DNA from 3 places in the Pseudomonas hygromyciniae genome. Region 3 is predicted to be linked to each of the others. Evidence: riboswitches for the same ligand, from Rfam matches in the RefSeq annotation. Region 3 holds a riboswitch; each other region holds the start of a gene.

The links. Region 3 has a riboswitch for cobalamin ahead of cobW (cobalamin biosynthesis protein CobW). Riboswitches for the same ligand answer to the same signal wherever they lie in the genome.
Region 1: it holds a riboswitch for cobalamin, as region 3 does, so the genes downstream of both, JTY93_RS10035 (TonB-dependent receptor plug domain-containing protein) here and cobW (cobalamin biosynthesis protein CobW) in region 3, are expected to answer to the same signal.
Region 2: it holds a riboswitch for cobalamin, as region 3 does, so the genes downstream of both, cobO (cob(I)yrinic acid a,c-diamide adenosyltransferase) here and cobW (cobalamin biosynthesis protein CobW) in region 3, are expected to answer to the same signal.

Annotation. Positions count from the first base shown of each region.
Region 1 is NZ_CP070506.1:2,292,669-2,296,727, forward strand. Features, by position in the region: gene JTY93_RS10030 ((2Fe-2S) ferredoxin domain-containing protein) at 1-216, opposite strand, end outside; gene JTY93_RS10035 (TonB-dependent receptor plug domain-containing protein) at 216-2,156, opposite strand; cobalamin riboswitch at 2,249-2,453, opposite strand; gene JTY93_RS10040 (histidine phosphatase family protein) at 2,556-3,107, shown strand; gene cobF (precorrin-6A synthase (deacetylating)) at 3,155-3,910, shown strand.
Region 2 is NZ_CP070506.1:1,657,969-1,662,027, reverse strand. Features, by position in the region: gene bluB (5,6-dimethylbenzimidazole synthase) at 1-81, opposite strand, end outside; partial or broken gene JTY93_RS07295 (cobyrinic acid a,c-diamide synthase CobB) at 78-1,461, opposite strand; gene cobO (cob(I)yrinic acid a,c-diamide adenosyltransferase) at 1,458-2,069, opposite strand; cobalamin riboswitch at 2,150-2,397, opposite strand; partial or broken gene JTY93_RS07285 (PQQ-dependent sugar dehydrogenase) at 2,497-3,811, shown strand; gene JTY93_RS07280 (C40 family peptidase) at 3,947-4,059, opposite strand, start outside.
Region 3 is NZ_CP070506.1:3,168,692-3,172,750, forward strand. Features, by position in the region: partial or broken gene cobN (cobaltochelatase subunit CobN) at 1-1,632, opposite strand, end outside; partial or broken gene cobW (cobalamin biosynthesis protein CobW) at 1,636-2,698, opposite strand; cobalamin riboswitch at 2,792-2,992, opposite strand; gene JTY93_RS13845 (hypothetical protein) at 3,212-3,718, shown strand; gene JTY93_RS13850 (M10 family metallopeptidase C-terminal domain-containing protein) at 3,915-4,059, opposite strand, start outside.

The DNA.
Region 1 (4,059 bases), 880 kb from region 3:
CGGGAACTGGCAATGGGTGCGCGTCAGCAATACGCCGCCGGGCACTTCGATGCGCTGGTGCTCCAAGAGACGTCGGCGCAGGGTTTTCCATAGCTGCAAGGCGCCCCGCTGGGTGCAGCGCGGGCCAGTACACAGCAGCACATGGCGGGCATGCTCAGGGATATGGGACCAGTCGGGGTGGGTGTCCACCCCGTCGATTTGGCTGATTTCAGTCATCAGAAGCGATACGTGTAACGCACCTCAGAGGTGAACGGTCGGCCCAGGTTGTCGACATTGCTGGAGCGGCTGGTGACGTAGTCTCGGTCGAACAGGTTTTCTACCAGCAGGCTTACGCGGTGCTGGTGGGCGTTGTCGAGGTAGCGATAGGCGTCGGCGTCCACCACCGAATAGTGGCCGTATTCGACTCTTTTCGAGCTGATCACATCGTGGATATAGCGGATGGCCGCGCCGGCGCCCCACAGGCGATTCTGTGATTCGAACCCCACCCGCGAGCGGGCGAAGAAGCTCGGCACATCATTGATGGTCACCCCGGCACGCGACTCGGTCAGGTTGCGGGTCATGTCCGCCTGCAGGCTCCACTGCTCGTTGAGCGCCCACTTGGCATCGGCTTCGAAGCCGCGCACCTGGATCTGGCCCTGGCCGTTGACCCACTGGATAGCGTCCAGGGTAATCAAGTCGGTGATCTTGCGCTTGAACAGGGTCACGCTGGCGCTGAACTCGCGGTCGGCCAGCAGGCCCTTGTAGTCCAGGCCCAGCTCGGCGTTGCGGCTTTTCTCCGGCTTGAGGTTGCGGTTGCCGAGCTCGTCGCCGGGTTCGTTGACGAACAGTTGCTCGGCATTGGGCAGCTTGTAGGCCGTACCGTACTGGCCGCGCAGGGCCCAGTTGGCGTTGAGGTCGTAGAGCGAGGTGAGCATGCCGACTGTGGCGCTGTCGCCGCCGCTCATGGTTTCGTGGCGCACGCCAAGGCTCGGGTGCCAGTCGGGCAGGGCGTCGATCTGCGGGCGCAACTGGGTGTACAAGGCGTGGGCTTCGGCCTTGTTGTTATCGATGACCAGCACGTCGTCCTGGCCCTTGAACCACTGGTTGTCGGAACCGAACACCAGCACATGGCCGCCCGCAAGCTCGGCCTTGCCTTCGGCCTGCACGCCCCAGTCGGTAAAGCCCCAGTAGTCGTTGTGATTGCGCACCACGGTGCCGCCGTTGGCGGTGTTGTTGATCCGTGAGTAGCGGGTATCCCAGTCGTTGATATGGCCCTTGACGAAGTAGCTCAGCCGCTCGTTGATGCTCTGTTCGAAGGTCGCCGTGGCAATTTGCTGCACGCGGTCGTTGGTGGTCTTGCGGTTGTGGGTGGCGCGGGCGAAGTCCAGGTTGGCGTCGGTGTACTGGTAAAACAGCTCCAGGCGCGAGTCATCGCCCAAGGACTGGATGGCCTTGGCGCCGAGTGTGGTGACTTCGTAGGAGCGTTTCTTGTCAGTGACGTTGCTCATGTCGCGGTTGCGAAACGGCTGGTAGCCCTCGGACACGTTATGGCTGACATAGGCCAGCAAGCCCAGGTCGCCCAGGCCATTGCTGAAAATTCGCTCGGCCCGGGCGTCGCCGGTGGTACCGCCAAAGGTATCGACGCCCAGGTTGGTTTCGCCGGATACGTCGCGCGTCTGCGGGCTGCGGGTGACGATGTTGATGACCCCCGCCACGGCCTGGGTGCCGAACAGCAGGCTCTGGCCGCCCTTGAGCACTTCGATGCGTTCCACGGCGTTGGCCGGCAAGGTATCCAGGTACAGGCCACCGTACAGGCGGTTGTTCAGGCGTACGCCGTCGAGCAGGATCAGGGTGTCGTCATTGCGCCCGCCCAACAGGGAATAGGTGCCGTAGTCGAACGGGCCGTTTTTCGGGGCCACGTAGAAACCGGGGATGAACATCTGCATCGCCCGCGTGATATCGGCACTGGGGCCGGCGCGTTCGATCTGTTCGCGGGTGACGATCTCGACTTTGCTGCCGTATTGGGCCATGTCGGCGACGGTGGTGGATTCCACCGACGGCGCGGAAACGGTCTGTGCCTTGAGTTCCAGGGCGCTATTGTCAGCGAGTAGCAGGGGACTGAACAGACAACCCAACAGCAAGGTTGGGCCAGAAGTGACGCCGCGTTGAAAAATCATAGTCTTCTCGAAAAGTATCTTCGCAGAAGCACGCAGGAGAAGGTATCGAGCACACGCCAATACCGGCCCATGCCCGCCCACCGCAGGATTTTGCCAAACAGAAATTCCAGGCCGGTCTCCGGGCTCTCGCGTATCGAACCCTTCACCTTCCCATGGCGTTCTAGCCACAGTGGTGTGTCGAAGGGGTCACGCGAATACCGTTGCGGGGGCAGCACCGGACTTGCTCGATCGAGCGTACCGGTTTCCCGTTTCACCCCATGCACGGCGGCATGAGGCACCTGAAACAGGGCGGCATCTGAACATTCCAGCAACCGTTGGTCAACTTCTCTAGTGGTCGAACCGGTGGGTCTGGATCGTTGTAATATGTTTGCTTCGCTTGATCACCAGAGCCGCACGTCCATGCAGAGCACCCGATTGACGCTGATTTGCCATGGTGCGACACGTGCGCAAAAGCGTGGGCATTTCGCCCTTGATGAAGCCTTGGAAACGCCGCCGTCGCCCTTGAGTCTGGCCGCACGTTTCAAAAAAGCGCCACGCCTGTTGTGCGGGCCTGAGACCAGGACCCGGCAAACGGCGACGCTGTTCGGTGAGCACGCGACGATTGATGACGGGTTGCGCGATATGGATGTCGGTCATTGGCGCGGCCTGGATATCAATGACATCGACCGCGACGAACTGACGACCTGGCTCACCGACAGCGCCAGCGCGCCTCATTGTGGCGAGTCAGTGCTGCAGTTGTGCGAGCGCGTCAGCCAGTGGCTGGAAAACCTCACAGCGCAGCCCGGCCATGTGCTGGCGGTGACGCACCCATCGGTGATTCGTGCCGCTTTGCTTCATGTCATGCAAGCACCCATCGCTATGTTTTACCTGATTGATGTGGAGCCGCTGTCGTCCACCGAACTGCACTTCAACAACGTCTGGCGTCTGCGCCTGGAAACGCACAAGACCTGATCGGCGCGAACATGGCAAAATCCCGGCCCCGCACAGAGAACACCCCCATGAAAAAAATCCTGATCATCGGCATTGGCGCCGGCAACCCCGACTACATCACGATGCAGGCGGTGAAAGCGCTTAACCGCACCGACGTGTTTTTCCTGATGGACAAGGGCCAGAGCAAGGACAAGCTGATCGACCTGCGCCGGGAAATCTGCCAGACCTATATCGACGCCGGGCATGCCTACCGCTTTGTCGAAGCCGACTGCCCCGAGCGTGTGCGCGGCGAGATCGACTACACCACGGCGGTGCAGGATCTGAACCGCGACAAGCAGCAGACGTTCGAGCGGATGATCAACGAACACATGGCCGACGGTGAAGTGGGCGCTTTCCTGGCTTGGGGCGATCCGGCGTTGTACGACAGCACGATCCGTATCCTGCAGGCGATCCTGGCCAGTGGCAGCTGCGTGTTTGAGTTCGAGGTCATCCCCGGGATCACCAGCGTCCAGGTTCTGGCGGCCCAGCATAAGGTGCCATTGAACCGCATCGGCCGCTCCATCGAGATCACCACCGGGCGCCGGCTGGCGGCGGGGCAGGCCAGTGATGCCGATACGCTGGTGGTGATGCTGGATGCCGAGGACTCTTACCGGAGCGCGGATCAGCAGATGGACATCTACTGGGGCGCTTACCTGGGTACGCCGGATGAAATCCTGATCAGCGGCAAGGTGGCCGAAGTGGCCGGGGAAATCGAGCGCGTGCGCAAGGCGGCGCGCGAGGCCAATGGCTGGATCATGGATACTTACCTGCTGCGCAAGCCTTAGGCGTTCTGGCTGTTGGAATGCAATCAAAAAAATGTGGGAGCGGGCTTGCTCGCGAAAGCGGCGGATCAGTCAGTCGATGTATTGACTGACACACCGCTTTCGCGAGCAAGCCCGCTCCCACATTGGATGTTTGTTGTTTGACCTGGCGG
Region 2 (4,059 bases), 1.5 Mb from region 3:
GAAGTGGCGCATATCACGGCGTTCGGCGATGGCGCGGTAGATGGCCTGGCGTTCGGCTGCGGGGAAGGCGTTGTCGGTCATGACCCTATCGCGGGCAAGCCCGCTCCTACATTTGCAATGCAATCCCCTGTGGGCGCTGGCTTGCCGGCGATAGCGGCGTCCCGCTCAGGCGCAAAAAGCGCGGCCACCGCAACCGGGTTCGACGGGAAATAAAAGTGCACATAGGAGGCCGTCATCCGCCCCTGGCGATACACCGCCTCGGCGCCGCGCCCACCATTGGGGCTCAGGCCTCGGGCAATCGGCTGCCATTGCGTGCTGGTCAGGGAGTGATGATAGGTATGGCCGCGCAGCACGCCTTCCGGCAATTCCACCGTTTGCAGGGCCAGGGCCGCCAGGCGTTTCTGCATGACCGCATCGCCTTGCAACAGCCCCAGCAGTTCGGCGCGAGTGCCCTCGACATCGGTCAATGAGTCGAGCAAATAGAGCATGCCGCCACATTCGGCCAACAACGGCTTACCTGCGCCGTGGTGGGCGCGGATCGCCTGCAGCATCGCGGTGTTTTGCGACAACGCCTGATGATGCAGCTCCGGGTAGCCACCGGGCAGATAGAGGCTGTCGGCGTCGGGCAACACGCGGTCATGGATCGGCGAGAAGAAATGCAATTGGGCGCCCATCGCCCGCAGCAAGTCGAGGCTCGCACCATAGGTGAAGGCAAAGGCTTCATCCCGGGCCACGGCAATCCGCACGCCGGCCAGCAGTGGCTCGGCCGAGATCACCTCGGGCGCGGCGAACTCCACCGGCGGTGGCAGCGCTACCTCGCAACTGCCGGCCAGGGCTTCGGCGGCCGCATCCAGGCGCAGGTCCAGGTCATTCAACTCGCTGGCCTGCACCAGGCCCAGGTGGCGGCTCGGCAGTTCGATCCCGGTTTCCCGGGACAGCGCGCCGTACCAGCGCAGGCCTTCGGTCAGGCTGCCTTCGAGCAATTGCGCGTGGCGCACGGTCCCGACGCGGTTGGCCAAGACCCCGGCGAACGGCAGGTCCGCCTGGTAACGCGCCAGCCCCAGCGCCAGGGCGCCAAAGGTCTGGGCCATGGCGGTGCCGTCGATCACCGCCAGTACCGGCACGCCAAAGTGGCGCGCCAGGTCGGCGCTGGAGGGGGGTGCCGTCGAAAAGGCCCATCACGCCCTCGATCAGGATCAGGTCCGCCTCCCCCGCTGCTTCCCACAGCAAACGGCGACTTTCCTGCTCGCCCACCATCCACATGTCCAATTGATAGACCGGCGCGCCGCTGGCGCGCTCATGGATCATCGGGTCAAGAAAGTCCGGGCCGCATTTGAACACCCGGACCTTGCGCCCTAGGTTGCGGTGCAAACGGGCCAGGGCGGCGGTGACGGTAGTCTTGCCCTGGCCTGACGCCGGCGCGGCGATCAGCACGGCAGGGCAATGGCGCGGCTGGTTCAAAGTTCGATGCCTTTCTGTGCCTTGATACCGGCCTGGAACGCGTGCTTGAGCATGCCCATTTCGGTGACGGTGTCGGCCATTTCAATCAGCTCTGGCTTGGCGCCGCGACCGGTGACCAGCACGTGCTGCATCGGTGGCCGGGCTTGCAGGTCGCTCAACACCTGGTCCAGGTCGAGATAACCGTGCTTGAGCGCAATGTTCAGCTCATCCAGCACCACCAGGCCGATGGACGGATCCTGCAACATTTCCCGGGAGACTTTCCAGGCCGCTTCGGCGGCGGCGATATCGCGCTGGCGGTCCTGGGTTTCCCAGGTAAAGCCCTCGCCCATCACGTGGAACCGTACCTGTTCGGGGAAGCGGCGGAAGAACAACTCTTCACCGGTACTGTTGCGCCCCTTGATGAACTGCACCACGCCACATTGCATACCGTGGCCCATGGCGCGGGCGAGCATGCCGAAGGCCGAGCTGCTTTTGCCTTTGCCATTGCCGGTCAATACCAGCAGCAAACCGCATTCATTCGGTGAATTGGCAATGCGCTCGTCAATCACCGCTTTTTTGCGCAGCATGCGCGCCAGGTGGCGTTCGTCACGATCAGGGGAATCAGTCATGGCAGCTCTCCGTTGGGGCTGGACAAAAACGGCGGGCAGGAAAAGACAATCTCTATGAAGCCAAGCATCGCCCACCGTGATGCTGTTGGATGAATCAGGCCGGTCTCCGGGCTCATGAGTGGCGCCCTGTTGACCAGGGCGGGCCGACGATGCGCCTTCCCATATCGCACGCGATACAGTGGCAAAAGCAGCGTCTTGACTCATTTACCGTTGCGGGGGCAGCGCCGGGATCGTGGCCGCACTGTAGAAAAGTGCGCGCACTCACCGGCTTCCCTGTTTCACTCGGTCGACGCGTACGTCACAGAGCACCTGAAACAAGCGGCGAAGGTTAGTGGGTTGGGGGTACAGCGTCAATTAAAGCCGGCCACGCACTTGAACCATCGCCACGCACCGTACCTCTATGACTACAGGCATTGAGGAGAAAAACATGCACAAGACCCGACTCGCCGTACTGATCATGGCCGCAGGCGCACTCGCCGCCTGCGGGGAAAGCTCAACCTTGCAGGTCTCCGACGGCACCGGGCCCTCGCCCAAGTTGCCGGAACCGAACAAAACCCTGATCCCCACCGTCAACATCGCCCCCGCCATTGGCTGGCCCGATGGCGCCAAGCCCCAGGCCGCCGCCGGTACCCAGGTCGGCGCCTTCGCCGAAGGCCTGGACCACCCGCGCTGGCTGTATGTATTGCCCAATGGCGACGTGCTGGTGGCCGAGACCAACGCGCCGCCCAAGCCGGATGACTCCAAGGGCATTCGCGGCTGGGTCATGGAAAAGGTCATGGGCCGCGCCGGCGCAGGTGTGCCCAGCCCGAACCGCATCACCCTGTTGCGCGATGCCGACCATGATGGCGTGGCGGAAACCCGTACGGTCTTCCTGGAGAACCTCAACTCGCCGTTTGGCATGACCCTGGTGGGCAACGATCTGTATGTGGCCGATTCGGACAAGCTGCTGCGCTTCCCCTATCAACCGGGGGAAACCGCGATCAAGGCGCCAGGCACCAAGGTCATCGACCTGCCGGGCGGCCCGCTGAACCACCACTGGACGAAAAACGTGGTGGCCAGCAAGGATGGCAGCAAGTTGTATGTGAGCGTGGGCTCTAACAGCAACGTCGGCGAAAACGGCTTGGAAGCCGAACAGGGCCGCGCTGCGATCTGGGAAGTCGATCGGGCCAGCGGCAAACAGCGGATTTTTGCCTCCGGGCTGCGCAATCCCAATGGCATGGCCTGGGAGCCGCAAAGCGGCAAGCTGTGGACGGCGGTCAACGAGCGCGATGAAATCGGCAGCGATCTGGTGCCGGACTACATCACCTCGGTCAAGGATGGCGGCTTCTATGGCTGGCCGTTCAGTTACTACGGCCAACATGTGGATGTACGGGTCACGCCGCAGGACCCGGACCTGGTAGCCAAGGCCATTGCGCCAGACTACGCCGTCGGGCCACACACTGCGTCCCTAGGACTGACCTTCGCTGAAGGTAATACGCTGCCGGCACAATTTAGCCATGGCGCGTTTATCGGCCAGCATGGTTCGTGGAATCGCAAGCCGCACAGTGGCTACAAGGTGATCTTTGTGCCATTTGAGGGGGGCAAGCCGAAGGGGCAACCGGTGGATGTGCTGACCGGCTTTCTCAACAGTGATGAGAAAGCCATGGGCCGGCCGGTGGGTGTGGTGATCGATCAGCAGGGCGGGTTGTTGGTGGCGGATGATGTGGGGGAATAAGGTGTGGCGGGTGTCGGCTGCTAAATAGCAGGACTCGACAACACCACAAAACCAATGTGGGAGCGGGCTTGCTCGCGAAAGCGGTGGATCAGTCAGTACATCTGTTACTGATTCACCGCTTTCGCGAGCAAGCCCGCTCCCACATTTTTGATCGGTGCAGGTCTTAAGGGTTACGCGCCAGATGCTCGGCCGGCAACACGCGCTTGGCGCTCAGGTAGGCATTCTGCCAATAGGCCTTGGACAGGGTATCAAGCTTCACCGTACCGCCGGTTTGTG
Region 3 (4,059 bases):
GGCGCCGTAGGTGTTGCGCAACCAGAAATAGAACGCCAGGTAAGCGTGGGGCGGCACCAGGTCCGGGTCGTGGTAAACCGCGCTGGCATCCACCTGGTATCCCCGTGCAGGCTGGATGCCGACAAAGGTCAGGCCCAGGCGCAGGCCGGCGATCATCATGCGCCCGTCACGGCACATCGGATCGTTATGGGGCGAGCCCCAGCGTGCCAACACGGCCTGGCGGTTGGCCTCGGGCAAGCGATTGAACATCGCCTGGTAATCGTCCAGGCCCAGGCTTTGGTGGCAGGGGCGCAGGTCGAGGCTGTCCAGATCGTTGGTCACACCGCCGAGCAGCTCGTGGATCAAGGCCGTGCCGCTGTCTGGCAAGGTGGATGGCAGCGGATAACCCTCCGCTTGCAGAGCGCGCAGGATATTCAAGGCGGCGGCCGGGGTATCCAGGCCCACACCGTTGCCAATGCGCCCGTCGCGGGTCGGGTAGTTGGCGAGGATCAGGGCGATGCGTTTATCAGCATTCGGCACCCGTGCCAGCTCGACCCAGCGCCGTGCCAGCTCGGCCACGAAATCCATGCGCTCGGGCGCGGCGCGATAGCACACCACATCCGACTGACTGCGCTCGCTGCGCCAAGCCAGGTCCTTGAAGCTGATGGGGCGGCTGATGATCCGCCCGTCCAGTTCTGGCAAGGCGATGTGCATGGCCAGGTCGCGCGGGCCCAGGCCTTGCTCGCTGGCTTCCCAGCCGGGCTGGTTGTCCTGGGCGCAGATGGCCTGAATCACCGGGATATTGCGGCGGAACGGGCGCAGATGGGGCGCTTCGGGGCTGGATTGGGCAAAGCCGGTGGTGTTGAGAATCACCGCTGCCCCCACCTCGTCCAGCAGATCCTCGACCACCGTCAGGCAGCCGGGCTCTTTCAAACTGGCCACCGCCATTGGCAGCGGGTTGAGGCCCGCGGCCTGCAGGCGCTGGCAGAACACATCGATAAAAGCGGTATTGGCCGCCTGCAAGTGCGAGCGGTAGAACAGCACCGCCGCCACCGGCCATGCGGCGTTCCAGTCTGCCTGCCAGTCATTCAGGCGCGCATTGGCCTTGTGCGGATGATAAATCGCGGTGCGCGGCAGGGTTTGCGGCTCGCCCCAGGCGTAATCGCGCTCCAGATAGCTGCTGGCCAGGCAGCGATAGAAATCCAGTGCATTCCCCAGTCCACCCTGGCGCAAAAAGTGCCACAGGCGGTCACGCGCTGGCGCATCCACGGTGCTCAGGCCACTGAGTTCGGGATCGGGACGGTCATCCCCCGGCACCAGGATCAACTGCACGCCCTGCTCGGCCAATTCCACCAGGCGCTGGATACCGTAGCGCCAATAGCCAATGCCACCATGCAGGGATATCAGGATGACCTTGGCGTGGCGCAGCACTTCGTCCACATACAGGTCCACCGACGCGTGGTTCTGCACCTGCATCGGGTTGGCCAGGCGCAGGCTCGGATAGTCGTCGGGCAGTTGCTGGGCCGCTTCGGCCAATAGCGCCAGGCTGGAATCACCGCTGCACAGGATCACCAGCTCGGCGGGAGTTTGTCCAAGGTCGGCGATGTTGTCATCGGAGACGAAACCACCGGGCTGGGTCCTGAGCAGATGCATGGGTTAAACGCTAAGGGCGGCGCGCAATTGCGCTTCGAGGCCCGCTGCGTCCAGGTCCTGGCCGATCAGCACCAGGCGCGTGATGCGTGCTTCATCAGCCCCCCAGGCGCGGTCAAAGTGCTTGTCGAAGCGCGTACCCACGCCCTGGATCAGCAGGCGCATCGGTTTGTTGGGGATCGCGGCGAAGCCTTTGACCCGCAGGATGCCGTGCTGCACCACCAATTGGGTCAGGGCGTCGAGCAGCAGCGCTTCATCCGCCTGGGGCAGGTCGATGGAGATGGAATCAAACGCATCATGGTCGTGATCGTCTTCACCTTCGTGGTGGTGATCGTGATGGCTATGGCGCCCGTCGATATGCTCCTCGGAACCCGCGCCCAGGCCAATCAACACGTCCAGGGGGCAGACGGCCGCTGCTGGCTTCGACGATTTTCACCGCGGGCGGCAGTTCTTCGGCCACTTCCAGGCGTACACGGGCCAGGTCTTCGGCGCTGATCAGGTCGGTTTTGTTGAGGATCACCAGGTCGGCGCTGGCCAGTTGGTCGGCAAACAGCTCGTGCAGTGGCGATTCGTGGTCCAGGTTGGGATCCAGCTTGCGCTGGGCGTCGACCTGGTCCGGGAACGCGGCAAAGGTGCCGGCAGCCACGGCCGGGCTGTCGACCACGGTGATCACCGCGTCTACCGTGCAGGCGCTGCGGATTTCCGGCCACTGGAAGGCCTGCACCAAAGGCTTGGGCAGGGCCAGGCCGGAGGTTTCGATGAGGATATGGTCCAAGTCGCCACGGCGCGCCACCAGTTCACGCATCACCGGGAAGAACTCTTCCTGCACGGTGCAGCACAGGCAGCCGTTGGCCAGCTCATAGACCCGACCGTTGGCTTCTTCCTCGGTACAACCGATGGAGCACTGCTTGAGGATCTCGCCATCGATGCCCAGTTCGCCGAATTCGTTGACGATCACGGCAATGCGGCGGCCCTGGGCGTTGTCCAGCATATGGCGCAGCAAGGTGGTTTTGCCCGAACCCAGAAAGCCGGTGACGATAGTGACGGGGAGTTTGGCCAGTGTTTTCATCGGATGCCCTTTGGGGCGGGCATACGGGACGATAGGCCCTGCGACGGCGCGCAGCGGCAGATTTCGTCACCGGATCACCCCGCCCGGTTGAATTGGAAAATCGGTTGCGAGGCAGGTCTCCTGGCTTGGGGCTTGCCGGCCTTGTGGCTGGCGCTGACTGCGCCTTCCCGCCTGTTCAGGCAGTGGCGTGGCAGTCAGATGAACCCTTTACAGTTGCGGGGGCAGCCGCGGCATCGACCGCGTTCCCTTCTTAGCTTCGACCTGGGCCGAAGAACCTCGAAGGCGCAAGGCTACGCAGTGCCAGTGAGCGGGTCAATGTCGGCAAGCCGAGATCAATAATTTACCCGCCAGCTTGGATTAAAACTCTGTATGACTTTGCGCATCTCGACGAGGAACGGATTTGTTGCGAGCGCCACACACCTATCGGCTCGTCCAGTTGCAGCCCTGTCGGCACTGCTACAGGAGTGCAATTGCGGTGAGCGCCCAATACAGCAATACATTCGAGGATCTGTCATGACACTTTCAATACTTCAACCCAATAGCATCTACACCCCGCCCCTCACGCTGGGCGACAACCGCAACCAGCAAATCCCCGCTAAAACCGACACTGCCCAGAACCAATGGACGGATGACACCAGCGGCAGCAATCGCACAACGCGTGCGACACCGAGGGCATCATCTCAAGTGCGCTCTCCTTCGTCCTACAGCAACAAGCGTCTACTCCAAGAGGTGAAGAACCATTTTAATGAGTACGCAGCAGGGGCCGGTGACAAGTACGTTAACTTCAATGAATTGAAAGAAGCCGCCGGCCTGCTGCCTACCACTCGAACCTTTTCTACACACGCGTCAGCAGTTGCCAAGGAACTTCTCAACCGTTCTCGCCTGCTTAACGAGTTGGATATCGGAGTTGGTTTCACTTGGGATGGGCGAGGATTGCAAGACCAAAGGTTCGATCATGCCAACCTTGACTCCCTGATCAACAGGCTGCCTAACAAGCCTAGAATCAGATTTGTATCCTAAGGATAAAACCTGATCAGCCAGGCACCTGTCCCACCAGCAATCGATAGGCCTGACGAAACTGCAAACATCCCTTGCAGGGGAATACCAACCCCATAAAACCAGACAGGATAGGGTTGGAGAACGGATCGCGCAGTGCATGTACAACGGGCAAGGCGCGCGACCAGCGGCCTTGCTCACTGCCCTGGATCTCAATTCGTCAGGTGTAGTGCTGTGCGCCCGCAGCCTTGGTGATGAGATCGGGCGGATTGATCGGGCCATGACTTCTGACGAAAAAGTCGAAACACCCCTTCCCCGTCAGGTCGATGGCCAATGTCGACTGATTTTTGCTGCGGTTGTAGTCC